DNA from 4 places in the Paenibacillus uliginis N3/975 genome. Region 1 is predicted to be linked to each of the others. Evidence: predicted binding sites of a transcription regulator. Region 1 holds the regulator's gene; each other region holds the start of a gene.
What was found. The regulator Rex, encoded in region 1, represses fermentation and respiration genes when NADH is low (regulators of the CRP and FNR family bind a similar motif). The targets are predictions, from matches to a motif close to TTGTGAAATATTTCACAA.

Region 2: a site for Rex is predicted at 1,749-1,766, ahead of B9N86_RS25275 (DUF2249 domain-containing protein). Genes of this name have one in related genera too.
Region 3: a site for Rex is predicted at 6,131-6,148, ahead of B9N86_RS00975 (cytochrome ubiquinol oxidase subunit I). Genes of this name have one in related genera too.
Region 4: a site for Rex is predicted at 3,740-3,757, ahead of adhE (bifunctional acetaldehyde-CoA/alcohol dehydrogenase). Genes of this name have one in related genera too.

What each region holds. Positions count from the first base shown of each region.
Region 1 covers NZ_LT840184.1:3,795,208-3,803,065, reverse strand. Annotated here, with positions in the region: gene dinG (ATP-dependent DNA helicase DinG) at 1-1,796, shown strand, start outside; gene B9N86_RS17935 (redox-sensing transcriptional repressor Rex) at 1,842-2,495, shown strand; gene B9N86_RS17930 (amidohydrolase) at 2,482-3,783, shown strand; gene B9N86_RS17925 (cell wall elongation regulator TseB-like domain-containing protein) at 3,812-4,330, shown strand; gene B9N86_RS17920 (hypothetical protein) at 4,574-5,107, shown strand; gene B9N86_RS17915 (AAA family ATPase) at 5,100-6,602, shown strand; gene B9N86_RS17910 (3-hydroxyacyl-CoA dehydrogenase family protein) at 6,738-7,610, shown strand; gene B9N86_RS17905 (acetate/propionate family kinase) at 7,607-7,858, shown strand, end outside.
Region 2 covers NZ_LT840184.1:5,410,623-5,418,480, forward strand. Annotated here, with positions in the region: gene B9N86_RS25270 (hypothetical protein) at 1-1,138, opposite strand, end outside; gene B9N86_RS25275 (DUF2249 domain-containing protein) at 1,152-1,682, opposite strand; gene B9N86_RS25280 (MFS transporter) at 1,895-3,127, opposite strand; gene mutY (A/G-specific adenine glycosylase) at 3,240-4,436, opposite strand; gene acpS (holo-ACP synthase) at 4,463-4,864, opposite strand; gene B9N86_RS25295 (hypothetical protein) at 5,050-5,460, opposite strand; gene B9N86_RS25300 (helix-turn-helix transcriptional regulator) at 5,502-5,693, opposite strand; gene nadE (ammonia-dependent NAD(+) synthetase) at 5,832-6,641, opposite strand; gene B9N86_RS25310 (BrxA/BrxB family bacilliredoxin) at 6,742-7,176, opposite strand; gene B9N86_RS25315 (two-component system sensor histidine kinase NtrB) at 7,486-7,858, opposite strand, start outside.
Region 3 covers NZ_LT840184.1:210,316-218,173, reverse strand. Annotated here, with positions in the region: gene cydC (thiol reductant ABC exporter subunit CydC) at 126-1,895, opposite strand; gene cydD (thiol reductant ABC exporter subunit CydD) at 1,892-3,643, opposite strand; gene cydB (cytochrome d ubiquinol oxidase subunit II) at 3,643-4,656, opposite strand; gene B9N86_RS00975 (cytochrome ubiquinol oxidase subunit I) at 4,646-6,049, opposite strand; gene ade (adenine deaminase) at 6,290-7,858, opposite strand, start outside.
Region 4 covers NZ_LT840184.1:3,961,914-3,969,771, reverse strand. Annotated here, with positions in the region: gene nirB (nitrite reductase large subunit NirB) at 1-1,035, shown strand, start outside; gene nirD (nitrite reductase small subunit NirD) at 1,058-1,378, shown strand; gene B9N86_RS18835 (formate/nitrite transporter family protein) at 1,437-2,258, shown strand; gene B9N86_RS18830 (asparagine synthase) at 2,495-2,653, opposite strand; gene B9N86_RS18825 (Crp/Fnr family transcriptional regulator) at 2,797-3,516, opposite strand; gene adhE (bifunctional acetaldehyde-CoA/alcohol dehydrogenase) at 3,833-6,448, shown strand; gene pflB (formate C-acetyltransferase) at 6,719-7,858, shown strand, end outside.

The DNA of each region.
Region 1 (7,858 bases):
GAAAATTTGAACATAAAATAAATAGAAGAGATTTCAACACACCTAAAGAGGATATCATCATTGCAGCCCAAATGATCATATGGCTGACACAGACAGAAACCGGGGATGATGAGGAACTGAACCTTGGTGGACGCGGTGGGGACTTCTGGGAAACGGTATCTAGCGATTCCGATTCTTGCTTGGGACGGGCTTGCCCATGGTTCCGAAAGTGTTTCTACCACCGTGCGAAGCATGAAGCGGGTATTGCGGATGTGGTTATTACGAACCATTCCAAATTGTTTACCGATGTAAAAGCGAATCATCAGCTGTTGCCGTCGTATGAGCGGTTGGTCATTGATGAGGCTCATCACTTGGAAGATGTGGCGGGGAAGCATCTCGGGCTCCATATGAAGTATTTTACGGTGGTACACACCCTTACACGTCTCTACAAGGACAGCCGCAATGGACAGTTGCCAGCACTCCGTCAACTGCTTCAAACGTCGGCGCACGAAAAGGCGGGGGAATGGACGGTAGTCATTGACCGGCTATACCCTGATCTAATTACTGTCAAGGAGAGCTGGGATCGGCTCAGTGACCTTCTGTTCGGACTTCTTCCTGAACGCGGAGATGCTTCTGCGGGGGATGCAGGACAATTTACGCTCCGACTGTCACCATCCAAGAAGCCAAAAGACTGGGAAAGTTTGACGGAGTTAGAGAATCAGATTCACGTCACCTTGGGAGATGTCGTTCGCAAAGGAGACATGCTAACATCTGAGGTTCGGGAAGAACTGAATGATTATGGAGCAGACAGTTTGATTACGGATATTAACGGCCTCTTTAAGGACTTGGCTGCGCACCGGGAGAATCTGAAATTTTTCATGACTCTGAACGATGAAGGCGTGGTTTACTGGATGGAGGCGAACGGTAATTTTCGCAGTAAATCGCTGCAGATGTTTGCCGTGCCAGTTGATGTGAGCGGGCAGTTGAAAGAGCTGTTCTTCGATAAAAAAAGAAGTATCATTCTCACTTCTGCAACTCTATCTATAGATAAATCGTTTCAGTATATGATCGATAATCTTGGGCTGCAGGATGCTTCAGATCAGGGGCAGCTGAATACCGTGCAGCTTCCGTCACCGTTTAATTACCGTGAGCAAGCACTGTTATTAATTCCAAGGGATTTCCCAAGCGTTAAGGGGACCATGGGAGATCAGAACTTTGTGAGTACACTCGTTCAATCACTTGCAGATGCCGCTAAGGCAACTCATGGACGAATGCTGGTACTGTTTACCTCGTACCGTATGCTGCGCCAGGTGTATGATCCGCTCAAGGAAGTTCTGTCATCCAGTGATATATCCGTACTCGGACAAGGGATGGATGGATCAAGCCGAACCAAGCTGATTCGAAGGTTTCAGGACAGCAGCGCATCGGTGCTGCTTGGGACAAGCTCATTCTGGGAAGGGGTCGATATTCCGGGAGAGGCGCTGACATGCCTGGCTATCGTAAGGCTACCGTTTCAACCGCCCAACCATCCCCTTGTCGAAGCGAAGAGCGAGTTACTGCAGCAGCAGAAGAAAAATCCGTTCATGAAACTATCCGTACCTCAAGCGGTTATTCGCTTTAAGCAGGGTTTCGGGCGTCTTGTGCGAACAGCTCAAGACAAGGGTATTGTGATTGTTTATGATACCCGTGTGATTGAATCTTATTACGGAAAATACTTTTTATATTCACTGCCTGGCCCGAAAATGGAACATATGCGGACAGAGCAGATGGTTCCCCGCATTGCGGAATGGCTTCACGGGGACGAGGCGATACAATAAGAATTTAAGTTATTTATTTTGAGTTTATCATTAGGGGGAGCATGCATGAAATCGGATAAAATTTCGGAGGCCGTGGTTCGCAGACTGCCCGTATATTTACGCTATCTGAACGAACTTCATCTTCGTGAGGTTGCAACGGTGTCCTCACAGGAGCTTGGACAGAAGCTCGACCTAAATCCGGCGCAAATCCGCAAGGATCTTGCCTATTTTGGAGATTTTGGCAGAAAAGGGATAGGTTATGACGTCTCTTATTTGATCGAGAAAATCCGTCATATTCTTAAACTGGACCAGCAGATTAATGTAGTGCTTGTGGGTGCTGGTAATCTTGGACACGCCCTTTCCAATTACAACGCTTTTTTGAAAGATAATATGAAGATTGTAGCTATATTCGATGCATATACTCCCAAAGTCGGCACTAAAATCAACAATTTAGTCGTTCAATCGATGGAAGAATTGACGGCGACTATTAAGGAGTTCGGAATCCGGATCGGGATTATTACCGTTCCTGATGTCGAAGCACAAGATGTGGCGGATAAACTGATCTCATCCGGTATTGAAGCGATTCTGAATTTTGCGCCAACGATCTTGAAAGCTCCTCCGCACATCCGGATTCATACAGCTGACTTCACGACGGATTTGCAGAGTCTGGCTTATTATTTGGATAACGGAAAGGAAGATGCCGATCATGACGAAGCGTAAATGGATGATTAAAAACGGAACCTTTGCTGTACTTCAGAACGAAAAGCCGGTTCTGCGCGGATATATGGTCATCGAAGACGATCTCATTACCTATATCGGTGAAGAACAACCGAAGGTTGAGGAAAATATGGAGATTATCGACGGCACACATCTGTTTTTCATGCCTGGTCTTATGAATACGCATGGTCATACGGCTATGTCGCTTCTTCGTGGATACGGGGATGATCTGGCACTTCAGGTATGGCTGCAGGAGAAAATGTGGCCGATGGAAGCGAAGTTTACAGCTGATGATGTATATTGGGGTACCTCGTTGTCTGTGATCGAAATGCTGAAAGGCGGCACGACGACCTTCCTCGATATGTATGATCATATGGATCAGGTAGCAGCCGTGACTGAGCAGTCCGGTATGCGGGGGGTACTTACTCGCGGTGTAATCGGTTTGTGTCCTCCAGATGTTCAGAATCACAAGCTGAAGGAGGCTACAGCATTTGCGAAGGACTGGCACGGTAAAGCTGATGGACGTATCACAACGATGATTTCGCCTCATGCGCCTTACACATGTCCTCCGGATTACATCGAAAAGTTTGTGCAGACTGCTTACGATCTGGATTTGCCAATTCACACCCATATGTCAGAAACAGTAACTGAAGTCGAACAGAATGTTCGGGATTACGGGTTGCGGCCAGTAGCTCATCTTCAAAAACTTGGCGTCTTCTCACGCCCGGCGCTTGTTGCGCATGCAGTTCATTTAACGGATGAAGAGATTGAGATTTTGGCGACTCATAAGGTAGCGGTATCCCACAATCCGGGAAGCAACCTGAAGCTGGCAAGCGGTGTCGCCCGGGTACCGGAACTGCTTAAAGCAGGAGTTACCGTATCACTGGGTACGGATGGTCCTGCGAGCAACAACAATTTGGATATGTTTGAGGAAATGAGACTCGCTGCTCTTATTCATAAGGGTGTCAGTGGCGATCCAACAGCAGTCCCTGCTGTTGAATCACTTCGTATGGGAACAGAATATGGAGCGAAATCATTATTCTTAGACGGTGTTGGGACGCTGGCTCCCGGAATGAAAGCGGACTTTATCGCGTTAAATACCGATCAGGCACATTTTCTGCCACATACGGACTTTATCTCGCATGCGGTTTATTCAGCGAGTGCCAAGGACGTGGAGCATGTGTGGGTAGATGGTAAGCAGGTCGTCAAAAACGGAATTTGCCTTACATTGGATGAAGAAAAGATTCGCCGTGAAGCCCAAAGTGCGTTCGAGCGGCTGTTGACCCTTTAGGGAATAACAAGGGAGCGAGGAACGCAGATTGAAGAAAAAAACGAAGTGGATACTTCTCAGCATTTCCGGTTTTCTGCTCATATTGCTGTTTATTCAGATTTATTATTCAAATGTAATGTCTGGTAAATGGTCGGAAGAGAACGCGGCTATCAAGGCTGCTCAGCAATATGGCGGTTTGATGAAGAAAGACAAAACTTATAAATCGGTATGGGATAAAGAGAGCATTTACTGGGTCGTTACCGGTAAGGATACGGAAAACCAGGATATCATCGTATGGGTGAAGTTTACGGAAGAGAATAAACCACTGGATGGAGCCGAAGCTGTACACAGCGAACCTCTGAGCGGTGGTATATCGGAAGCTCAAATGCGTAATCAGATCAAGAGTGACCTGCCTGGTTCGGTAATCGAAAGACTTGTTCTAGGTATGTATGAAGGAGAATACGCATGGCATCTGTTATACCATCTAAACAATGAGACGAAATACCGGTTTTATCGGTTTCAGGATGGAAGTCAGATCGGTGAAGACATTATTCTACCCAATCAATAACAAAATTTAACACTCCATCAATAGGCGGAGTGTTAAATGACAAGATTATGTGTAAGCGTTTACAAAAAATCTTGATAAAATAGTTTTAAATATTTTCACAGACTCGAATGAAAAAAGTATATAAGATGTGATATACTCATATTTGTATTAACGAGGCGGATTCGTGTGTATAGATATATGTATTATTGATGTATCAAACGTGATACATCAATAATATACATCATATAACAAGGAGGAAATACATTGAAACTACGCATTGTTCCTGTCGTTCTGACGGTTGTTATATCGGCATCGGTGCTTTTTGGCGGTTGGTTTCTGTATCGGCAAATGGCTCTTCAGAATCCACTGGCCAATGTGGTATCACAGTATGATGGAGTGAACAACTCTCAAATAGATATTAAACAGGATACAGTCACTTTGAAACTTGATTTAGAACCAGAAACGAATTTACGGGGTCTGGTCGAACATATAAACAAGGAAGGTAAGTCGGTTGTCGGTAAACGTACATTGAAGCTTGAGGTGGAAGATCACTCGTCCGAGCGACTGAACCAATGGTGGGATGAGGCTATGTTATCAGTAGCCGAAGCGATGGATAACAAGCAGTACACCGATATACAGTCATCTTTGGATGAACTGGCAAAAAACTCACCTACTTTGAAAGCAAACGCTCAAATTGATGACCAGAACGTATATGTAAGTTTATCCGACGGCAAGTCAGGTAAGTTCATAATTCTACCACGCCAACCCGGCAAAATGGAGGTGTGGAATCATGCCTAAGTGGTCCAAGGAAGTATTGATTGGCTTCATCCCTGTGCTGTTCGTATTCCTTGCATTCATTGGCATTAATGTTGTTCCAATCCTCATTGCAGCCATGCTTGTAGGAGCTCTTCTCTTTATTGCCAAGATGAAGGGCGGGATAGCTGTAGGTGCAGGTGGTGAACGTAAACGGAAAAAGGGTAACATGGCAAAGCTGACCTTTGAAGAAATCGGAGGGCAGGATAACGCGAAGCAGGAGCTGCGTGAGGCGCTTGATTTTCTAATCCGTCATGAAGAGATCAAAAAATTCGGAATTCGCCCATTGAAAGGCATTTTGCTGACAGGGCCTCCGGGAACAGGTAAGACACTGATGGCTAAGGCGGCAGCACATTACACAAACTCGGTATTTGTTGCTGCATCGGGCAGTGAATTTGTTGAAATGTATGTAGGTGTCGGTGCTGGCCGTATCAGGGACCTGTTTAAAGATGCCCGCACCCGCGCAGCCAAAGAAAACAAGCAGAGCGCGATTATTTTTATCGATGAGATTGATGTGATCGGCGGCAAGCGTGAAGGCGGGCAGCAGCGGGAGTATGATCAGACATTGAACCAGTTGTTAACTGAAATGGACGGTATCTTTACGACGGATGCACCGCGTATTCTTGTTATAGCAGCAACGAACCGGAAAGAGATGCTTGATAGCGCACTTCTTCGCCCTGGACGGTTTGACCGCCATATTCAAGTTGATCTTCCGGACAAAAAAGGACGCGCACACATCTTAAATCTGCATGCGGGTAATAAACCGCTAGATGCGGACGTTGATTTGGAAAAAATCGCGGAGGAATCATATGGTTTTTCAGGTGCCCAGCTTGAAAGTGTCATGAATGAAGCCGCCATTTACACCATGCGTGAAAATGAGGAATTTATCTCTCAGCGGCACTTGTCTATGGCAATCGATAAGGTAATGATGGGTGAGCGTTCTGACCGTGAGTCCAATATCGAGGAGAAAAAGAGAGTGGCGATTCACGAGCTTGGACATGCTATTATGGCTGAGCGTGTTCGTCCAGGAAGTGTGAAGCAGGTTGCTCTCAGTCCGCGGGGGAAAGCGCTCGGTTATGTCCGCCACAACCCTCAGCAGGAGCAATATCTGTACACCAAATCGTTCCTGGAAGAGCAGATCATGATTGCTCTTGGAGGGGCAGCGGCCGAAGAAATTTATTACGGCGGACGCAGTACAGGCTCCAGTAATGACTTTGAGCAGTCTCTCAATATTGTTGAAACAATGATGAAGTCAGGTTTGACATCTTTGGGTATTATTAACATGAATATGGTAACAACTGAAGAACTGATGAGAGAGAATAATCTGATTTTGGAAGACTTGATGAACCGAACGAAACATTTGTTAGAACAAAGTCGTGCTATATTCGATAACTCTCTTGATATCCTGATGAGAGAGGAAATATTATCAGGAGAGCAATTCAGATGTCAATTTAGTGAAAATGCCCTTTTACCAGCATAAATTGTTATGCTGGTTATTTTTTTTTACTTTTTCGTCGTGCTAAGATATTATTATACTTTGTGCCTTTCTAAATGTATTTTTCGACAAAGACGGGTACAATAGAGTATAGAGATAAGGAAAGGGTGGAGCACAACTATGTACTTCAAAAAAATCGGCGTTGTTGGCGGCGGGACGATGGGACAAGGCATTGCCGAAATGCTGGCAGCCAAAGGACTCGACGTTATGCTGGTAGAGAAAACCCCCGAGAAACTGGAATATTCATACGGAATGATTGAGACAAGTCTCGACAAGCAGCTCGAGAGATGGGGTATTACGAAAGCGGAGAAGAAACTTATTCTAGGCCGTATTCAAAAAGTAACTCATTTTGCTGAACTAAGTGCCTGCGATATGGTGATAGAGACAATTACGGAGGACTTGGAAGCCAAGAAGCAGGTGTTCGCGCAGCTTGACCAAGTATGTCCTAGCAATATTATATTAGCAAGTAACACCTCCTCGCTTAGCTTGACGGAGCTTGCAAGTTCCACGATGTACCCTGAGCGGGTTATTGGTATGCACTTTATTCATCCAGTTTCAAAAGTTGATCTGGTAGAAATTATCCGTGGTCTGAAAACTTCTGACAACACATTCAATGAGACAAAGCGTTTTGTAGAGGAAATTTCGGATAAAAAAGGAATCATGGTTTACGAATCTCCAGGTTTTGTATCAAGTCGTATGATTTGTCTTATGATCAACGAAGCGCTGCACCTCCTTCAAGAGGGTGTTGCTTCCGCAGAGGATATCGACGATGCAATGAGAATCGGATACAGCTTCCAGTATGGCCCGCTTGAAATGGCTGACCGTTTCGGACTTGATTCTGTATTGGCAGCTTTGGAGCGTATGTTCCGTGAATTTGGCGAGCTTAAATACCGTCCATCCATCGTGTTGAAAAAGATGGTTCGTGCTGGTCATCTCGGCGTGAAGACGGAAGAAGGCTTTTTCAAGTACGACAAGGATGGTGACCGGATATGAATATTCTCGTAATCAACGCGGGTAGTTCCTCGCTTAAATATCAGTTATATAACATGACGGATGAATCCGTTTTGGCAAAAGGTCTTGTAGAACGTATTGGTATGGATTCCTCCATACTGACTCACAAACCGACTGGCAAGCAGGAAGTGACGGAAGTGAGTGAAATTCTGGAGCACACAACGGCAATCCGGAAAGTACTTGGTATGCTGACTCATAAGGAGCACGGTGTCATTTCTTCGATTGAAGAA
Region 2 (7,858 bases), 1.6 Mb from region 1:
TTGTGCCCAAACCGGCCAATAATCCGCCCATGCAGAGCACGACTGACGACAAGCCGATATGGACGGGTCTTTCGGGCAGCAGCTGGGCCATGGTCGGCACCTTTGCTTTTCCCGCTTTGGGTCCATACTTGTAGGTCCACCAGAGAAAAGGAACGATTTTCGAAAGATATCCCATAATGGTGACCGCTACCCAGCCATATAAATAGGACCAGAGCATAAACACAATGAACGAGGTTTGATGAGCCAGCTCAGCGTTATACAGGACGGCTGCCGTCCCCATAATGACAAGTGCCAGCAGCATTCTGGCCGACCATGCCGTCCATTCAATGCCTGCACCGGCTGATTTTTTATGCTTGTGTTTCATGATTTGCCCAATGTGGACATTGTACAGGGACAAAGCGACGATCAGGACAATGAAAGCAGCCGCATTAAAGATGACTTTGCTGCTTAAGAATCCGTAACAACCCAGCCATACAGCGGCATTCCAGAAGACCAGCACCCACTTTTGCAAAGATACCGGATACTGGTGTGCCAAATAAAACATAGGAAGCAATTTATAGCTGAAGCCCGTAACCAATAAGCCGAACCAGCCTATGGTGCCAAGCCAAATATGAGCCCCAAGCAGCTTCATGTGGTAGATGCCCAGGAAATTGAATTTAAAATCCATCCCCATCAGCATTCCGGTTAAGGCGGCAAGGCATAAATAAATGATCGCGCACGCCGTGCTGATCGTTATCGGGTTCCATTGCTTCGCTTTTAACAGCGTAGCACCTATATTCCAGGCAAAAAGAAGAATGCCGGCAAAAGCCAGAGTTGCAAATGCCGCAATCCATTTGGCGTTAAAATGATCAAATCCGGCAAGAAGCCCCAATGTGCCTGTCGCAAACAGACCGTAATGGATATAGCCTAATCTTTTGCTGTGCAGCTCTGTCTGCAAAACTACGTTGATCAGCTGATAGACAGCCCCCATGGCCATCATGGTTGCCCATCCCAGGACGAGCAGGTGAATATGAAACCACCCGTCCGGGGATCTGGGTTCGCTGTGGACCCATCCGGCAAAATCGGCGAATGTAAGAAAATGAAAAAGCACGAAACTGATCATGCCCGTAATTATAAATGTAAACGGCAATCGAAACATAAATTTCACCCCATCACGTTTTGTGAATGGTCACCACGGCCGTCCCGTCGGGCTGCTCCTCAATCTCATAAGCATATCCGAGCGACTGCAGCTCTTCGATCAGGAACATGGGTACACGGTCATTGTGAATTTTAACCGTATCCCCAGGCTTCGCTTTCTCCAGTTGCTTGAGCGTCCGTATCATCGGTGTCGGCGGCTCAAGACCGCGGTTATCCAAAAAGTAAACCTCTACCTGTCCGTTTATGGTCGGATCGGAATGCTCCATTTGCGAAGCCGTTTCTTGAATTCCGCCTGCTTCCTCCAGATTTGAACTCTTATGGACAAAGGTTGCAATCCAATGATCCTTTTCTACTTTTTGGGCCGTGTGCCGGTATCCTTTTCTCTTCATCAACATCAGAAGCGGTGTCGGTTTAAAAGTAACATGCAACACGAATGTATCGTTTTTATTCAAGGATTTTACGGTATCCATAATGATTTGCAACGGTTCAATTTTGTTTTTTAAATGCGGGCGCACGTCCAATTCAATCGTTCTCGGATTATCCATACTGTTCCCTCCATGAGAATGCTTATCATTTACTAACCTCATTGTAGATTTGAATGAATTCAAGCCTTGTGATTTGAGTCACATAGATATGGTTTAAAATTTAATTTTATTTTTCATGTTTTTTCGGCTAAAAAAACACTTCGGTCATTTACGCAGTTAAGCGTAATGACCGAAGTGTCGGCGGCTCTGATCATCTTCGAATTGCTAAGAATTTACGTAACGTTCGCGCTTGATGTTTTGGTCTCGTAATGAGAGATTTTTGACGGAATATAGATCAAAAAGCACAGGAATGTGGAAATGACAATCGCAAGGAGCGCTCCGATCAGGCATACGGCCTGAACCGACAGTAGCTCTGCCGCAAAGCCCAATAGGAGAGTTAACAGGATTTGGGCAATCCCTTCCAGAAGACTCGCCGTACTGCTAAATCTGCCCATCATCTCTACCGGCACGCTATTTTGAAAAAACGTGGAGTAGCCGGTATTCGCGAAAGATGAGAAAAAACCGAATACGATAAATCCTATTGCCGCCATGACAAAGCCGGAAGCAGAATAAAACATTGCATATCCTACGCTAGAGAACAGAATCCCCAGACTGATCAACATCCGCAGCGACATCCGCCGGGAGGTCAGTGCGGCAGCCGTGGAGCCGGCTAAATATCCGGCGCCGGCCACGCTGATCAGCAATCCATAATTCCGGTCATCCAGATGTATCACCTGCTTGATAAAGGTAGCCTCCTGGGAATCCAGCGCAAAACTGATCATCATAACCGACTGGAACAATAAATAAATGAGAATGAAATATTTAGCTGATTTCCCATAGCTAATAACCCGTGCCCAATCCCCAATAATCGTTCGCAGGCTGATCCGATCACTTATTTTCGCAGCATCATCCCCCTGGTCCACGTCCGGCAGAAAGTAGATCACCAACGCACATACGAAAAACGAAATCGCATTGATGATAATACTTACACGAATATCCATATACATAATAAGCAGACCGGAAATTGCCGGTCCGAGAAGCGCGGCTCCCGAAGTTGTGAAGCTGAACCAGGAATTAAACTGTTTGCGGTTCTCCGGTGGCACCAGTTTGGTAACGTACGTCATGGAGGTCGGACCGAAAAACGCACCGGTGATGCCGATTAAAAACATAATGCTGTAAATAGCCCATATCGAATCCAGCCAAGGGATAACAAAAATGAGTAGCCCCCTTATACAATCAGCTGCTATCATTAATTTTCGCTTGTTAACCCGGTCTATGATGCTGCCAGACCAGGAGTTTGTGAGCAGTACAGCCATCGGCCTGATAATGAACATGCCAGCCACTGCGGCCGGTGAGCCGGTTATTCTTAATACCAACAGGTTTATGGCCACCAAGTAAATCCAATTTCCCAGGTTGGACACACCAATTCCGAATATGTACAGCAGCGGGTTTTTCCATCCATGCATAGGTACCACTTCTCCCCATGTTGAACTGTAACAATGCTATGTATATGTTAAAGGACATGGCATTACTGTGGGGATTCCCCCCTGTTGCCTACCATGTCCTCTCCTAACTGTGTTAATTCTGTACTGATGAAAAATATTGATTTAATATACGAAGGAATACATTCGGAAAAGCGTAAAATTCCATGTCATTCGGAGAAATCCAGCGAAATGGAACGTCTCTGCCGGACTCTCCCTCAGCCGCTTCCGCCAGGGTTAAGTCCGCCTCATAGGAAGCTGCACTTTCAGCAGCATACAAATGGTTGTTCCCTATATCGCGCCACTGACAGCGGAATACCCGCATGTTCCAATGAATATGGCTGAACGTATGCTCGGCGTTCATAAAATGAGCAATCGGTGTAATTGGGATACCTTCGCCCTTTAGCTCTCCGGCAAGCCTGTCCATAGCAGCTTCGTCCGGCAGGGAAGCGAGTGCTGCCCCTCCTTCCGGCGATACGGACACATGAGGCAGCTCCCACATCCCAGCCAGCAAACCGGTTGCCGGGCGCTTGCGAATGAATACCTTCCCTGCATGCTCATCCTTGCCTTCAACAATCGCTGTCACCCGATACTCAGGGCGGGGAGGTTTGGCTTTGGTCTTGATCGGAAGTGACTCCTCTTTCCCTTCAATACGACCGGCACAGTGCTCCATCACCGGGCAGGTGAGACATTTCGGAGATTTCGGTGTGCATACAAGCGCTCCGAGCTCCATCAGTCCTTGATTGAAATCAGATGCCCTGCCTTCCGGAATCAAACGGACGACGAGATCCTCCATATGTGAACGGGTGCTTCCCTTCATAATATCTTCTTCAATCAAAAAATATCGGGACAGCACTCTCATCACATTACCGTCCACTGCAGGTGCCGGAATGTTAAAGGCAATGCTCCGGATCGCTCCGGCTGTATACGGGCCTACTCCCTTCAACCCGAATACTTCCTCCTTGCCGCTCGGCATGATTCCACCATACTGCTCTTTCACCTGCCGGGCAGCATGCTGCAAATTGCGGGCCCTCGAATAGTATCCTAATCCTTCCCAGCATTTAAGGACTTCGTCCTCCGGCGCATCAGCTAACGACTCTACCGTTGGGAACCTTTCAATAAACCGGTTGAAATAAGGAATGACCGTATCCACCCGAGTCTGCTGCAGCATAATTTCCGAGATCCAAATGTAGTATGGATTACGGTGCCGTCTCCAGGGCAAATCCCTTTTGTTGCGCCCATACCAGTCCAGCAGCTCTCGACTGAAAAATCGTTGTTGCTCTATGTTATTCATCTGTTGTTATCTCCTTTTGTGCAACCTTACTTATCCTGGAGCTTCTCGACGACCGAAAAAGCAGACGCCAGCTCAGTCTGATGTGATATGGTCAAATGCAGCGCATAATGGTCCGGTTCGCTAATTCCCAACCGGGACCATGCCGAAGCCGATAACGTGACAACCGGCTTTCCCTGCTTGTCCGGCAGTATCTCTATATCCCAAAAGCCGATCACACTCCCAATTCCACAGCCAAAAGCCTTGCTTACGGCCTCCTTTGCTGCAAATCGTCCGGCAACAAATTCCGTGCGGCTTCCACCCTTGTTCTCAGCTAAAGTGCGTTCTGCCCTTGTCAGGACACGTTCCATAAACTTTTGACCGTGGGGGCCTTCCATCAACAGAGCAACACGCCTCATTTCTAGCACATCATGTCCGATTCCATAAATCACCGTTATCGCTCCTTCCCTTTAAAATCCGGTCTTAATTAATACATACTTTCCTATTGTAACAGCCACCTGTTATCTACGCGAGAGCCTCAACTATATTTGTCAATATAATACAATAAGCAAACTGCATTTCAATCAAAAGGGAAGACTACTTGGACGGCAGTCTTCCCCTTATACATCAAACAGGTTTATCGGAACTTTCGCGAAACGACATACTCTGTTGCCGGCAGAACAATAATACCCAGTAACAGCACAGCAATGACTCCGATGTTATCACGAGCGTATGCTATCTTTTCAATAACAAGTACGATCAGGGCCAAGGCAAGCAAAATAAAGTATGAGGCCTTGAAGCTCTGCGAAGAGATATGCCGCCCAAGTTCTTCTTCCGGTGAAATGTGCTCAGGATCTCCCTTCGACCCCCAGGTCATGGCACCCAAAAAAGCGGAAAGTACAATGGCGATGCTGCTCCACTCGTTAAACCCGACTTCTTGACCGCTCAGCCATTTCCAGAGTGTAAAGCCGATAACAATCAGAGACGTTACACCAAAACTAATCGCGATCCATCCTTTGGTTGAGACCTTTTTTTTGCTTTTGCCCATATACATCCCCCTGTCTTCAGAACATATCCGCTGCCTGACCTTTAATCAGGCCGAAACAGATCGTCAACGGTAATACCAAGCGTTTTGGACAACTGAAAGGCAAGCTGCAGGCTTGGGTCATACTTGTTATTTTCAATGGCATTAATCGTCTGACGTGATACTCCGCAAGCCTTTGCCAGTTCTTCTTGCGACATTCGGATTTGTTTACGCAATTCGTGAATTCGGTTTTCCATGGCAGACTCCAATGTCAAAAAGTTTTTACATTCCGATCATAGCATAATAACTTCCAAAATGTCAAAAGTATTTTACATCTTTATAAGCACAAATAACCCCGGAAGAATATCTCCCGGGGCCTCGGTCTGGAATCTGTATTAGATTCCCGGAATGGCGTTTCGTTTATGTGCTGTTCTACGGAAAAAGCTCTCCAATTTCTCGCGAGCTTCAGGAGCGATTTCCTTGCCCTCAAGGTAATCACTATTATCCTCATAGCTAATACCCAGTTCTTTCTCGTCGGTCTGTCCTTCCCACAGGCCTGCTGTCGGTGCTTTATCCAGCACTGACTGCGGTACACCCAAATAAGAGCCGAGCTGCTTCACTTGGCGCTTGTTCAGCGTGCTAAGCGGCGTAATATCAACAGCACCGTCTCCCCACTTGGTATAGAATCCTGTGATTGCTTCCGAGGCATGATCGGTACCGACAACGAGCAAATTTTGCTCAAACGACAACGCATATTGTACAACCATCCGAATTCTAGCCTTCACATTCCCCTTGCCGGGAATGCTAATATGCTGGTGAACCCCTATATTTTTCAATCCGTGCTCCACCTCAAGCGCAACCTCGTTCACCGTATCCTCGATGTTTGTTTCCACCGTATATTTAAGGTCAAACGCTTTAGCCGTTTCATAGCTGTGCTCAATATCTGCTTGTGTCCCGTATGGTTGAAATACGCCAAGGGTTTTGTACTCCTTGCCCAGTTCTTCTGTAAGCTCATCCGTGGCCCGCTTACACAGCCCGGTTGCGACAGCGCTATCCAACCCACCGCTGATGGCAATCAGTAATCCGGATGCTCCGGAATCTTTTACGTATGATTTCAAAAAGTCGACCCGTTTCCTTACTTCCTGCTCCGCATTAATGGAAGATTTCACACCTAATTCGGCAATGATTTGTTCTTGTAAGCTCATGTCCAGAACTCCTTTCATAATGAACAACAGCGGATGAACCAGAAAAGCCCCGAGGCTTCGGATATTGCCGAATGCTCCGGGGCCTAATGATCACTGACGATTAACGGCAGTAACGATCAAACGCATCCGTGAGATCCGCTGCAATTTCTTCAGCAGAACGATTCTCTACCTGATGACGCTCGATAAAATGTACCAGTTCTCCATCCTTCAATAAAGCAATTGAAGGTGAAGAAGGCGGATATGGAGCGAAATACTCACGTGCTTTCGCTGTTGCTTCCTTATCTTGGCCGGCAAAAACCGTACACAGATGATCCGGCTTCACTTCGTGCTGGAGTGCGTGGGCTACACCCGGACGCGCTTGACCTGCAGCACATCCGCAGACCGAGTTAACAACAACAAGGGTCGTACCCTTCGCCGTTGGCAATACTTCCTCTACCTCTTCCGGTGTTTTCAATTCCCGGATACCCAGTTCCGTCAGTTCATCCCGCATCGGTTGAACCATATCACGCATATACCGGTCAAAAGACATACCCATGCTACTTTCACTCCTTATATAAACAAGTTGTCAAATATAATAACAGCTTTCCGCTATTCTATATTATACAATCCCGATGGATGAAAGCAAGATAAGCAGAAAATAGGGCGGTACCTCGTGAAAGGATTCCGCCCTATCCTACTTATTTGATCGCTTAGCGTCTTAAGTTGAAGGATGATTAATGCCATCCAGCTTCTTGTCTGTAATCGTTTCACCCTTGCGGTGCTTATTCTCTTGCTTCTGTTGTTCCTGCTGTTTGGAATCATTCTTGTTCATGCCATGACCTCCTTTACCGATATTCTCGCCTTATTATGGCTTTAGTAAAGGTTCTTTATCCGTTTCGACTATCGGAAAGGAGACCGTAAATATAGTACCTACTCCCTCCTCTGATTGCACGGAGATGGTACTATGATGACGCTGCACAATGCTCATGCAAAGAGCGAGACCCAGACCCGTTCCCTTGCTTTTCGTCGTAAAGAAAGGCTCAAATAAACGATCCAGCTTATCCTTGGGAATGCCGGGCCCCGTATCTTTCACACGCATCTCCACTGTCTCCCCTGCCAAGCGTGTCTCGATGGTCAGCACTCCTTTATCATCCATAGCTTCCATGCCATTACGGCATAGATTCAAGATCAGCTGTTTCATCTCTTTAGAGTTAAGATGAAGGCTCGGAATATAGCTG
Region 3 (7,858 bases), 2.9 Mb from region 1:
GAGTCTAATACGTACCGAAGCACCAAAGGGCATGGGATTAAAACAAAAAAGAGCTCGGATCAACCAGAGTTTCCTCTGGCCATCCCAGCCCTCATTCTTCCGCCGCTAAAGCCAACTGTACTTGTTTACAGCTGAACTGGACGGTCCAGTTCATACAAATGGCGATAGCGCGGATAACGCTTCATCAATTCAGCATGTGTGCCACGCATGACGATGCAGCCCTCTTCCATAAACACAATTTCATCCATCTGCTCCACACCAACCAGGTGATGTGTCACCCAGATCAGCGACTTACCCTTCAGACTTGCGAACATGGTGGACAGCAGCTCGCGCTCCGTCTTCGGATCGAGCCCTACGGTCGGTTCGTCAAGTATGACAACCGGTGTGTCCTGCAGTAAAATACGGGCAAGCGCCACACGCTGCCGTTCTCCGCCGGAGAAACGCTGCCCGGTTTCCTGCATCCGGGTCTCAAAGCCCTCTGGCAAGGAGTCCACGAGGTCACTCAACCGAGCTCTCCGAACCGCATCCTGAAGGTCTTCATCAGACGCATTCATCCGGCCAAGCCGGAGATTGTTCGCCAGTGTCGTATCGAACAGATGCGGACTTTGGTTCAGCACAGACACTACGGATGCCATACCATCACCAAACTGATAAGCATCGGTACCATTCATCGTAATGCGCCCCTCTACTGGAGAGAGCACTCCTTGGATCAAATTCAGCAGCGTCGATTTGCCGGCTCCGGAGCGTCCGATCACAGCTATCTTCGCCCCTTGCGGAATGTCCAGCGAAAGTCCACCTACCGTAGGCCGATCACCGGACCGCTGCTCTCCGTAGTCAAAGAAGACATCTTCAACCTTTACGTGAACACCGTTAAGGGCGATAGCCGCTGCTTCATCCCTTGTCATACCAGCTTGACTTCCTGCGCCTTGCAGGTGATCAGGCACTTCTTCCTTGATCCCATTCAGCCGGTTTATGGACTGCTCATACTGCGGAATCCGTTCGACCGCTTCCGAGATTGGAAGGAAAGCATCCATAAGTGGAAATACAACGAGCACAAACGCCGCAATGAGCGTAACATCTATGTGGCCATCCGCATATTGTTGTCCCGACCAATACACCATGGACAATACGATTGCTGCCACCACACACTGGCTGATAAAGCCGCGAAATCGTCCCCAGCGCTTCAATGACCGGTCTGTGCGGTCAACGCTGGCTTCGTCTTGTTCATATCCTGTAAGGAAATCTTTCTGCCGGCCGCTAATGAACCACTCGCCCATACCGAGCACCGCGTCAGTCAGCTTTTGGTACAGAGCAGCACGCTCATTCTTAATCTCCCGGTTCTTACGCTTGGTAAACAGCAGCGACACGATCGGAAGCACAAAGACGAGCAGGAACACATACGCCGCCATCAAGAGTGCAAACCACGGATCAAATGTGCCGATAGCGATGATTGTACCGCCATACAGCACCAAAGCCACAATAGCAGGGAATACCGTGCGAATATACACATCCTGCAGGTATTCAATATCATCGGCAAGCACGCCTAGCAGATCGCCCGTCTTAAAGCGTGAGGAAAAACGAAGCGCCTGCGGTTCCAGCAGCTGATACAGCCGGACACGCATTTTGGATAAGATGCGGAGAATGGTATCATGCCCTACCAATCGCTCCACATAGTGCATAACCGCCCGGCTGATCCCGAAGGTGCGCACACCGACGACCGGCACATACACCATCAGAATGTTCTCGGGCCGAAGCGCCGACTTTGAGATGAGATAGCCCGAGGTAAACATGAGCATCGACGCGGACAGTATAGTCAGCACACCCAGGATCACAATGAGCAGAAAACGCCAGAAATAGGCTGTGACATACGGACGAAACCACTGTTCCTGCTTCAAAGCACTCCCTCCATTTGCGATGTGATGAGGCCGTAATATACACCTTTACGTGCCATTAACTGTTCATGTGTACCCGCCTCGGCCAGTCGTCCCTGATCCATCACCAGAATGTAATCCATTTCCGTCATCCAGTGCAAGCGATGTGTTGCAAGAAACACCCATTTATCTTGAAACAGGGATACCAGCGTCTCTTTCAGCTCATATTCGGTCTCGATATCAAGATGAGCCGTCGGCTCATCCAGCAGCAGGACAGGACGCTGGCTCAAAAATGCTCTCGCCATCGCGACCCGCTGCGCCTGTCCTCCGCTTAAACTCCGACCTCCGCCGCCAATCAATTCGTCCAAGCCGTTCGGCAGAGATGCTGCCACAGCGGTCAGCCCAGCCGCCTCCACCGCTCGCTCCACCTCAGTCCGCGAAGCGTCGGGAGCGTAAAATTTGACATTATCGGCAAGTGAGGCGCCGAACAGATACGGATGCTGCGGAATGTAAGTCACGTTCTTTCTCCATGCCTCAGAAGCTGTATTCTGCAGCTTCACCCCATCCAGCATAACTTCGCCGCTGGTTGGTGCAAGGAATCCCCCCAAAATGTCGATCAGTGTGGATTTACCTGCACCACTTTCACCCACGATGCCGATCCGGCCTCTGCCTTTCAACCGGAAGCTTACACCCTCTAGAGATGCAGGACCATTCTCATCATGCCGCATGCTGATACCGGACAGTTCCAACTCGCTACTGTCCTTCCAATTCAACACAGGCTCAGGTGCATTGCTGTCTCCACTTGTCTGCCCATTCACCGGACTGCTATTCGGCTCATCCTTAATCATCTCCTGGATGGCCTCACCTGCCTGCTTGCCGTCCAGGGTAGCGTGGAAATCCGCTCCCACCATACGTACTGGCAGGAAATATTCCGGTGCTAGAATAAGAATGGTCAGAGCCGGCAGCAGCTCCAGACCGCCGTTGATCAGACGCAAGCCCAGGTTGACCGCCACAACGGCGACGGACAACATGGTAAAGAAGTCGAGTGCAAAAGATGACAGAAACGCGACACGAAGCGTGCGCATCGTTGCCTTACGGTAGCTCTCGCTCACCTCTCCGATGCTCTCGCTGTGCCTCCTGCTCTGCCCCAGAAACTTCAGTGTTTCCAGACCGCGAAGGGAATCCACGAAATGGTTGGACAGCATCCGGTACGTATGCAGCTGGCGTTCCGTCTGCTTCCGTGCTGCCAAGCCAACCAAAATTAGAAATATGATCAGAATCGGCATCGTTACGAGCAAGATCACAGCCGAAATACGATCTATATAAAACACATACAACCATACCAACGCAGGAGTAAAAGCCATCCCCATCATCCGCGGTATGGTTAATTCCGCATATTTGCGGAATTTGGCGATGCCCTCCAGCACAAGCGTGACCACATTGCCTGTTCCCTCGGACCGGACAAATCTCGGGCCCATATGGAACAGCTTATCCATCAGCTGCTTTCTCAGGTCCGTGCCCGTCTCCTCGGCAAACCGCTGCGCTATGCCCTGCTGCAGCAGCCCAATGGCGTGGCGTGCCAGAAAAGCAAGCAGGAACAATACCATTTTACTGTACTGTTCCTGCAGAGAGGATCCGGCAAATAGGGCGGAGATAACCTCCGCCAACCATTTTGCCTGCAATATGATGGCCATGCTTTGTGCCAGGGTACATACGGCGACGACGAGAAATACCGTCTTGACTCCTTTGTATCCCAGCAGATCTTTACCCATCAGTACTCTAAATGCTCCTTCTCATGTACCCGTTTATGGAAAACGTAGTAGCTCCAAATTTGATAACCTAATACGAACGGCAGCAGTGTAACCGCCACAATCGTCATCACCTTAAGGGAGTATTGCCCTGAGGCGGCGTTTTGGATCGTTAGATCAAACGCACTGTTAATCGAGCTGATCATGACACGCGGGAACAATCCGATGAACACGGACATAACCGACAGGACGATGACCGCCCCAGTCATACCGAACGCCCAGCTGTCTTTCTTGGTTTTCATAAAATAACCGGCTGCCAGGAATGCAATAACACCAAGCACCAGTACGGCTGACAATATGCCGCCCCGAACTTTGAACACGTCTGTCATGAAATACGTCATAATTCCGAATAGCGCAAGCAGCGCTGCAACCGGGAACAACAGGCGCCGGGCCATAACCCGGGCACGCTCCTGCAAATCTCCTATGGTGCGGAGTGTCGTAAACATGAGTCCATGCAGCAAGCATAGCATAACTACCGTGATTCCGCCTACAACCGTATACAGATTGACTACATCAAAGAATCCAGCGTGAAGCTGCATCGATTCGTCAATCGGCAATCCCTGGATTAGGCAGGCGAACACTACACCGAAGAGGAATGGAGGGAGGATGCTTCCTGTGAAGATGGCACCATCCCAAACCTTTTTCCAGCGTGCATCCCCGACCTTGCCACGGAATTCAAATGCGACCCCACGGGCGATCAAGGCTAGCAGGAGAACGACGAACGGAAGGTAAAATCCGCTGAACAGCGTAGCATACCAGTTCGGGAAGGCCGCGAACATCGCTCCGCCTGCCGTAATCAGCCACACCTCATTTGCATCCCAGAACGGGCCAATAGAGTTGATAAGCACCCGGCGCTGAGTATCATTTTTGGCCAAGAATTGTGTTGACATACCTACACCAAAGTCGAAGCCTTCCAGGAAGAAGAACCCGATAAACAGAACGGCAACCAGTACAAACCACAGCTCACTAAGAGACATTGCCGATTCCCCCCTTATTGAACGGGTCAGCTGCGTTGTGATCGTCTTCCTCCACCGCATATGGCCCTTTCTTGATAACTTTAACGAACAGATAAGCCATTACCGCAGCCAGCACAGCATAAATCGTACTGAATGCAATGAGTGAGAACAGAATGGAACCTGCGCCTACGTTTGGCGAGATGCTGTCCTTCGTCTGAATCAATCCAAATACAGTCCAAGGCTGACGCCCGATTTCTGTCATAATCCATCCCGCCGTGTTGGCGATAAACGGCAGTGATATGCTGAACAGTAATACTCTCAGGAACCATTTCCCTGCCTTTTCTACTTTCTTGCGCATTGTCAACCATGTGCCGTACAAACCGAGCAAAATCATAATAGAGCCTGCAGCGACCATGATACGGAAACTCCAGAATGTAGTCCGGACTGGTGGAATGTAGTCACCAGGTCCATACTGCTCCTCATACTGTGCCTGCAGTTCTTTCATTCCGATAACTTCACCGGAAAATTTACTATAGGACAAGAAGCTGAGCATATAAGGAATTTTCAATTCCATCGTATTTTTCTGATTATCCGGATCAATCCCGGCAAAAACCGTCCATGGAGCCGGATCATCACTCGTTTCCCACAGACTCTCGGCTGCAGCCATTTTCATAGGCTGTGTATCCACCAGATATTGTGCTTGCTGGTGACCGAAGAGAGCAACGAGCACGGAGGAGATCAGAGCAATAATGATAGCAATGTTAAACGATTTTTTAAAGAAATCGATATCCTTCTTCTTCATCAGCTTGTATGCGCTGATCCCCGTAACGAGAAATGCGCCTGTGGCCAATGCCCCGAATACCGTATGCGGGAACTCAACCAACAGCTGACCATTCGTGATCAGAGCGAAGAAATCATTCATCTCGGCGCGTCCATTGTTCATCTCAAATCCAACAGGACGCTGCATGAACGAGTTGGCGGCCAAAATCCAGAAAGCCGACATTGCTGTACCGAAGGACACGAGCCAAATACAAAGAAGGTGAACCTTCTTGGACAAGCGGTCCCATCCGAAAATCCACAGTCCGATAAACGTGGACTCCAGGAAAAATGCGAGCAACGCTTCAATCGCAAGCGGCGCTCCGAACACATCCCCGACAAATCGGGAGTAATCCGACCAGTTCATACCGAACTGAAATTCCTGCAAAATACCGGTAACGACCCCTACAGCAAAGTTAATGAGAAACAGTTTACCCCAGAATTTTGCCATCTTCTTGTATACTTCGTTGCCCTTGACGACATACATCGTCTCCATAATGGCAATCAGAAATGCCAAGCCGATGGACAGCGGAACAAAGATGAAGTGAAAAATGGTTGTCGAAGCGAACTGGATACGTGCGAGCATAACCGGATCCATAAAATACCCCTTCCTTTTGGTTCACGTAATAAAGCTTTAAAATTTATCTTTTATTATTTTCTCAGACGACGAACGGAAGAATTGTGATATTTATCACATTAAAGTGCCTGGAAGGGGTTAAATAGTTATAAATTTGTGACGAAAATCACGTTCTCAATAAAAATACGAAAAAAACAGGGTGAACCATGGTTGGTCACCCTGTTTTTTGCAATGATAAGTGTCTCAATCATTTCGTTTTTTTTAAACCGTGGATGGCCCAATTTCGGTTTCAATCAACTTGAACTCGGTCACATCAGCCAGTCCCCGGTTCGTGATCCGAATATCCGGTATAACCGGCAGTGCGATCAACGAGAAGGTCATAAACGGCGCATTCATCGGGCAACCCAGTTCCTTCCACGCTTCCTCCATTGACACCACTTCAGCAGCTACCGTCTCCAGCGGACGATCCGCCATCAGACCTGCCACCGGCATCGCCACCTTGGCTAGCACCTCGCCGTCCCGTACCACGATCATGCCCCCGCCGCAGGCGGCAAGCTCATTGGCAGCAAACGCCATGTCCTCAGGGCTCGTCCCCATAACAAGCAGGTTGTGGCTGTCATGTGCCACCGTGGAGGCGACTGCACCTGATTTTAACTGAAATCCGCTCGCAAAGCCGAGGGATATCTGCCCTGTTCCCTTGTGGCGCTCAATGCAAGCCATCTGGATGACATCCTGTGCCAAATCTGGCTGGATAATGCCCTCTATCACTGGGAGGGTCGCCGTCATTTTGGCGGTTCGGGCACTGTTCTCAATAACACGCACCACGTTTACCTGTGTCTGTGGGGCATTTCCTTTGCTGCGCAGCAGGAAATCATCGGCGGTTAGAGCACGCTGCAGCCGTACCGAGCTGCGGGCTTCCGCTGGATATTCATAAACCGGGAATTCTTTTACGATCTTTCCGGATTCCGCCACCACTTCACCATCAGCAATAACAAGCGAAGGCACCATTTGCTTCAGATCATCGATAAGCAAAATATCCGCCGCTTTACCAGGTGCGATGCTGCCAATTTCCTGCTCCATACCGAAGTACCGAGCCACATTGATCGTGCCCATCTGAATGGCCTTAACCGGATCAACGCCTTCCTCAATCGCCCGGCGTACAACATGGTTCAGATGACCAAGATTCAGCAGTGTCATCGGATAGACGTCGTCTGTCACAAGGGACATGTTATCGGTACACACGTTATCTTCCGTTACTACTTTGATAACTTCCTTAACATCATGCCATGCGGAACCTTCACGGATCATCAGATGCATACCGAGTCGGACCTTCTGCAGCGCCTGCTCCCTAGTAACCGTTTCGTGGCAAGAGCTGACACCTGAAGCGATATAAGCCTGCAGCATACGCTCATCCTCGGAAGGAAAATGACCGGTAACGGTTTTGCCTGCCTTTAAGGTTGCCTCAATTTCTCCGCACATGGTGGGGTCACCATAAACGACGCCCGGGAAGTTCATTACCTCGCCGAGGCCTTCCACACCCGGCCACTGTAGTCCCGCTTCAATATCGGCTACGCCAAGTGCCGCGCCAGCGTCTTCTAGGTCCGTTGTAGCTGGCACACAAGAAGGAAAAGTTGTAAATACTTTAAGTGGAAGCTGTTGCCCTTCTTCATGCATCCAGTGTACGCCTTCTGAACCGAATACATTCGCAATCTCATGCGGATCCATAAAGATGGAAGTTGTGCCTTTAGCCATCGCTGCTTTGGCGAATTCGGTTACCGTCAGCATCGTGCTTTCCACATGCATATGTCCGTCCAGCAGACCTGGTGCAAT
Region 4 (7,858 bases), 170 kb from region 1:
TTGCAATATGTGCTCGGTGACGGTTTCAAAAGTGCAAGTAAACAAGGAATTTGTGGATGCACAACACACAGTCGTGACGAGATCGTAGCTGAAATCCGTGCCAAGGGACTAAGAACAATCGGTGAAGTCATGAATGTGCTGGAGTGGAGCCAGCCTGAAGGCTGCTCGAAATGTCGCCCTGCTATCAACTATTATCTTGGTATGATTTACCCGGAAACCTACGAGGATGAGAAGGAATCACGTTTCGTCAATGAGCGGATGAATGCCAATATCCAGAAAGACGGCACATATACTGTAGTTCCGCGGATGTATGGCGGAGTGACAACAGTGGAAGATTTGAAGAGAATTGCGGACGTTTCGCTTAAGTATGATGTCAAGGTCGTGAAGGTGACCGGTGGACAGCGTCTGGCTCTTATCGGAGTGAAGAAGGAGGATGTGCCGAAGGTTTGGGAAGAACTCGATATGCCTTCGGGTTATGCCTACGCCAAATCGCTTCGTACGGTTAAGACATGTGTAGGTTCGACATTTTGCCGCTTTGGTACGCAGGATTCGATGGGTATAGGAGCATTGATTGAGAAAAAATTCGAGAGACTCGATCTTCCTGCAAAATTTAAAATAGCCGTGAATGGCTGTCCACGTAACTGCGCCGAATCGTGCACGAAGGATATTGGCATCGTCGGGAATGACGGAGGCTGGGAGATATTCATTGGCGGTAACGGTGGAATCAAGGCACGCATCGCAGACGCATTTTGCAAGGTTAAAACCGACGAGGAGTTATTTGAAATATGTGGTGCGGTCATCCAATATTATCGAGAAACAGGTAAGTATTTGGAAAGAACCTCGGAATGGGTGGAACGCGTAGGTCTGGACGACATCAAGAAAACCATTCTTGAAGACCATGATCAGCGCAAGGCTTTGGTAGAAAGAATCGAGGTAGCCTTGCAGCAGGTCGAGGAACCTTGGAAGAAAGTGCTGAACGATAAACAGGTGCTAAGAGCGATGTTCCAGAGCACAAGTCCCGCAGCGGCGGAGTAAATAGAGTAAAGGAGACCAAAACATGACGATGACAGGCGAGTATATTGATGTTGGAAAAAAAGATGAGTTTATGATGCGTATTGGAAAAGTTGTGGTAATCAAGAATGAAGAGATTGCCGTTTTTCACACATCGGATGGTCGTTTGTTTGCTCTGGAGAATAAAACCCCGCACCCGAGAGGCGGACCATTGGCTGAGGGGATTGTATCTGGTCACTACCTGTATGATCCACTTTACGACTGGAGAATTGACTTGGAAAGCGGTGAAGTGCAAGAGCCCGATAGTGGTCAGGTCCGGACTTACCCGGTCCGGTTAGAGGGAGATGTTGTACAGATCGCCGTATAGGGAATACCAGCTGGTTGTGTATACCAAGTAGAGAGAAACCATAACAGGAGGTACCCCTATGTTCACACAGGGAGTGGAAAGCATCATTGAGGCGGCTGTCAAAAAGAAAGAACATATGAACGCGAATATGATCCGTTACTTCGTCTCGGCTTTCCTGGCCGGCGCATATGTTGGTATTGGAATTGTTCTGATCTTTAAACTGGGTGCGCCATTTGCGGCTGCAGGCTCACCGTTTCAGACTTTGGTGATGGGAGCTTCTTTCGGAATTGCACTGACACTGGTTGTTTTTGCTGGAGCAGAACTGTTTACCGGTAACAATATGTTTTTTACGATGAGCACTCTTGCTGGACGAACATCCGTGGGAGATACATTGAAAAACTGGGTGATCGTATTTCTTGGCAATCTGGGTGGAGCTGTACTGCTCAGTCTGCTGGTATGGGGTACCGGCTTGTTTAAGGCTATTCCATCTGATCATGTGATCTTTACGGCGGCTGCCAATAAAATGAATGCGCCTTTTATGGAATTATTTTTCCGCGGTATTTTGTGTAACTGGCTTGTCTGTCTTGCCTTGTGGATGGGAACCCGTGCAAAAGAAGAAACAGCCAAACTCATTCTCATCTGGTGGTGTCTGTTTGCTTTCATTGCTACGGGTTATGAGCACAGTGTAGCGAATATGACGCTTTTGTCTCTCGCAACGATGCTGCCAGGACATCCGGAAACCGTTTCGATTGCTGGTTGGGTTAACAATATGGTTCCGGTCACACTGGGGAACATTATTGGTGGTGGGTTGTTCGTAGGTATGTCTTACTGGTTTATCTCCCCGATTAAAGGTAAAAAGACACAAAAGTATGTGAACGATAAGGAACTTTCCCATAAATAAGTTCTAAATGCTATGTTAGAGAATGAGTTTGGGCAGGCATTAAAAGATAAGAAATCGCTCCCTTTAGATGGCGGATAGTTACTGCCACTCACAAGGGGGTGATTTTTTTGTGTACGTTTTAACGATGAATATGCACGAAGCGTCTCACAAACCATAAGTTTAAACATATAGAAGAAGGGGCGTCCTTTAGCCATCGTATGGCTATTCAGAGCGCCCCTTAAAGTCTTCCAAAACAGTCACCGGTGTTGCACAAGGTCAATCGCACCAAGTGCGATATGAGCGAGCCCGAACCCAAGGATACCGGTTGCGGCAAGTTTATACTTGCTGCAAAGCAGAGCGGCGCCGGAAGCAGATACTACAGTTCCAAGAACAGCAGGAATCAAACCTTCACGCATGCGAGAAGCACTCCCTTTTGAATGGTTTGGAAAGACGTTTTTATTGTGGTCGATTTTTCTGCTTTTATACTCAAAAACAATAAAGACGCCCGATCACCATCGAGCGTCTTTATAAGCTTCTAATGAGTTTTGCAGCAGGGAGATCATATACGACAGATCTCATTTGGGCATAGCTCACAGTGACAGATTTCCTGCAGGGCTCCTAAGTTTTTGATCACTATCATTCCACTTACATACTCGACAACTTCTTTTTTGCGGAGGTCGCTCAGCATGCGGTTCACGCTCTCGCGAGTAGCGCCAATCATGTTCGATAAATCTGTATGGGTAATTTTCTTGTTGATCAAGATCGAGTTGTCCGAGAGAATTTCCCCATAAGTATTGCCAAGTCGGATCAGTGTTGAGCTGAGTGCCCCGGGCTTTCCATACATCATCAGGTCTCTAAATTTGGTCTGTGTTATCCGGTGATGAATCCCCATCCATTTCATGAAGTCGATGGCGAAATCGCAGTGTTGGCAGATGAGAATTTCGAGATCCTTATGCTCAATAACGCCGACTTCACTTTCTTCCAACACTTCAGCCGAGAAGCTGTGTTTGGTGCTGAAGAAGGGATCGGCCTGGCCAACCATATCACCAGCTTGATACATATATAGGATAAGTTCTTTGCCTTCATCCGTCGATTTGGTTAATTTAATGCGTCCACGTTTGATATAGTAAAGTTTATCGGAAAAATCGCCTTCCCAGAACAAATGGGATCCTTCCGGAATCACACGATCCTTCATGCTAACGAGCAGACGGTTGAGGTTTTGCTCCGAAAAACAGCTGGTATTCCCTTGGGTTTCCATGACCTTCTCCATTGTTCTCATGTCGCTATCCCCTAACTCCCTAATATTTTCTGTTAAATTTAAATTAATTATAACGTGAATACATTCACTTGTGGGGCAGAAAGCAGGGGCAAAAGTGGCGAATTTTCAAACGTTGTGATTATTTTCACTTGAAACAGAGATAATGTAGTGTAAGACAACACAGACAATTTGAAAAGATGGAAATGATTGCGTTTGAATTTATTTTCTGAAAAAAGTTTTAACTATGTGAAAAAATTCACTATCTTTCTGAGGAGGCCTGTGATATGATCAATGTGTAGAGAGATAATAAACATTTTTTTACAGGAGGATGAGGGAGATGGCCATTAAGAATGAAGCCGCTCAGGTGAAACAGCAAACAGCAGGTGAGTATATTCAAGGCTTAATCGACAAGGCAAACAAGGCTAGAGAACAGTTTGTTGACATTAATCAGGAACAAATCGACAAGATCGTTAATGCCATGGCGCTGGCAGGGATGGATAAGCATATGCATCTGGCCAAACTGGCTGTGCAGGAAACGGGCCGTGGAGTATACGAAGACAAAATCATCAAGAACATGTTTGCCACCGAATATATTCATAACAGTATTAAGTACAATAAGACGGTTGGCGTTATTGAAGATAACTCTTATGACAACTTCCAAAAGATTGCTGAGCCTGTAGGTATCATTATGGGGATTACCCCAGTAACGAATCCGACATCAACGACAATTTTTAAAGCACTTATTGCCATTAAGACGAAAAATCCGATCATCTTTGGTTTCCATCCATCCGCACAAGCCTGCAGCCGTGAAGCAGCGAAGATTTTGCTGGATGCCGCAGTAAAACTCGGTGCTCCGGAAGGCTGTATTCAATGGATTGACGAACCGTCTATGGAAAAGACCAATGTCCTGATGAACCATCCTGATGTAGCTTGCATTTTGGCTACAGGCGGATCGGCCATGGTAAAAGCAGCGTACAGCTGCGGGAAACCGGCACTCGGTGTAGGACCCGGGAACGTACCTTGCTTTATTGAAAAAACGGCCAATCTTGATCAAGCGGTCAATGACCTCATTCTCTCAAAAACGTTTGACAACGGCATGATCTGTGCATCGGAACAGGCTGTTATTATAGAAGAAGCTATTTTTGAACAAGTGAAGAAAAAAATGATCGCGAGCGGCTGCTACTTCGTGAACAAAGAAGAAGCGGCGAAGCTGACCGCAGGTGCAATAGTGGCAGAGAAGTGCGCGGTAAACCCTGCAATCGTCGGACAGCCTGCTGTGAAGATCGCTGAAGCATGTGGAATTGAAGTTCCGAAAGGAACAAAAATCCTGGTAGCTGAGATTGAAGGCGTGGGACCGAAGTTCCCGCTATCAGCTGAAAAGCTTAGCCCGATCCTGGCCTGCTACAAAGTGAAGACAGCAGATCAAGGAATTGACCGTGCTGCTGAAATCGTTGCTTTTGGCGGTATGGGTCACTCGTCAGTTATTCACTCGAATAACGAAGAAATCATCAATAAGTTCTCGGACCGTATGCAAACTTGCCGGATACTCGTGAACCAGCCTTCGTCACAGGGTGGTATTGGTGACATCTACAATACAAACTTGCCGTCGTTGACCTTGGGCTGCGGATCGTATGGTCGTAACTCGACATCTTCGAACGTGACCGCCGTCAATCTCATCAACGTGAAAAGGGTGAACCGTCGTACCGTGAATATGCAGTGGTTCAAAGTACCGAACAAAATTTATTTTGAAAAAGGATCAACCCAGTACCTTGCCAAAATGCCGGATATCACACGTGTTGCCATTATTACTGACCCTATGATGGTGAAACTCGGCTATGTAGAAAGAGTTGAGCATTATCTTCGTCAGCGTCAGGTTCCGGTTGCCATCGAAGTATTCTCTGAAGTAGAACCGGATCCATCAACAACTACGGTTCAGCGCGGTGCTGAAATGATGAAGAGATTCCAGCCGGACTGCATCATTGCCCTTGGCGGTGGATCTCCGATGGACGCAGCAAAAGGGATGTGGCTGTTCTATGAATATCCGGACACTGATTTCAACAATCTGAAGCAAAAATTCATGGACATTCGCAAACGGATTTACAAATTCCCAAGACTTGGTCAAAAAGCGAAGTTCGTAGCAATCCCAACAACATCGGGTACTGGTTCGGAAGTAACTTCATTTACGGTTATCACCGATAAAGAGCATGGGAATACGAAGTATCCTCTGGCAGACTATGAGCTGACGCCTGACGTGGCAATTATCGATCCAGAGTATGTGTACAGCTTGCCTAAAACAGCAGTTGCCGATACGGGTATGGACGTTCTGACACACGCAATTGAGGCTTATGTATCTGTAATGGCCAACGACTATACAGATGGTATTGCAATCAAAGCTATTCAGCTTGTATTCCAGTACCTTGAGAAGTCGGCACTGACTGGCGACAAACTGGCTCGTGAAAAAATGCATAACGCATCGACACTTGCTGGTATGGCTTTTGCCAACGCATTCCTGGGCATCAACCACAGCCTTGCTCATAAATGGGGCGGTCAATATCATACCGCACATGGACGGACCAATGCGATTCTGTTGCCTCACGTCATCCGTTACAATGCCATGAAACCGACGAAGTTTGCTGCATGGCCTAAATATACCCACTTCGTAGCAGATGAAAAGTATGCAGAGATTGCCCGCATTCTTGGATTGCCGGCTCGCACAACCGAAGAAGGCGTGAACAGCTTGATCAAAGCGATTCGCGACCTAAACAAAAAACTTGGCATTGAGGAATCGTTCCAGCAGCTCGGCTTTGATCCGGCAGACTTTGAAAGCCGGGTGGAGTACTTGGCAGACCGTGCATTTGAAGACCAATGTACAACTGCGAATCCAAAACTGCCTCTCGTAACTGAGCTCGCAGATGTGTATCGCAACGCGTTCTACGGACGTTTTGACAGCTAATATAGATAGATAAATTGTAAGTGAATCAGCGTGACAAATATCACCTTGTTTGTGATATTTGTCACAGCTGTTTTCAGTTAACGGGACTACAATTAAAGTGTAAAAACAATCTCAGATAATAACTCTTACAGTTTAGCGGCTCGGAATGTAGCCGGGGCTTCACACCCAACATTGTGAAATGTGTCACATTTTATTGATCTGGGATGGTGGACATGAGAAAGATATACTATAAACTCATGCCTCAACAACAGAACATGGAGGGATTTAAAAATGTCGGTGATTGAAAAAGAAATTAAAGACATGCAGTCCGGTTGGAGAGGGTTCAAAACAGGAAAATGGAACAGAGCAGTAGATGTTAACGAATTTATTGCGCTGAATATTGATCCTTATTACGGTGTTGATGATTTTCTGGTTGGTCCTACAGCGAACACCAAAGCATTATGGGACATCGTATCGGACCTGACAAAAAAAGAACGGGAAGCGGGCGGCGTGCTGGATGTGGATGTAAACACTCCTTCTACAATTGTTTCGCACCAGCCAGGTTACTTGGATAAAAGCAAAGAACAAGTCGTCGGGGTACAAACCGATGAGCCATTCAAACGTTCCATTCAGCCGTTCGGCGGCATTAAGATGATGATCGACGCATGTAATGCTTATGGATTTGAACTTCCGCAAGGCATCGTTGATATGTTCACAAACATTCGCAAAACCCATAACCAAGGGGTATTTGACGCTTATACTTCCGAGATGCGGGCTGCGCGTAGAGCCGGTATCATTACAGGACTTCCCGATGCATACGGACGTGGACGCATTATCGGCGACTATCGTCGGATTTCACTATACGGTATTGATTTCTTAATTAAAGATAAAATGAAAGAGCTGGACAGTCTCGAGGTTGATGTGATTGACGAGAATGTGATTCGTCTTCGTGAGGAACTGTCAGAGCAAATTCGTGCATTGAAAGAACTGAAACAAATGGCTGAAATGCACGGCTTTGATATTTCTAAACCGGCAGCAACAGCAAAAGAAGCATTCCAGTGGCTGTATTTCGGTTACTTGGCAGCTATTAAAGAACAGAACGGTGCAGCGATGTCCCTCGGACGTGTATCTTCATTCTTGGATGTTTACATCCAGCGTGATCTGGCTGAAGGCACATTGACCGAAGAAACAGCACAAGAACTGGTTGACCATTTTGTAATGAAGCTTCGTATCGTTAAGTTCCTGCGTACACCGGATTACAATGATCTGTTCAGCGGTGACCCAACTTGGGTAACAGAATCCATTGGCGGTATGTCAATGAACGGCGAAACTCGTGTAACGAAGAACAGCTTCCGCTTCCTGCACACACTCTACAATCTTGGACCTGCACCTGAACCAAACCTGACTGTACTGTGGTCAGAGAAGCTGCCT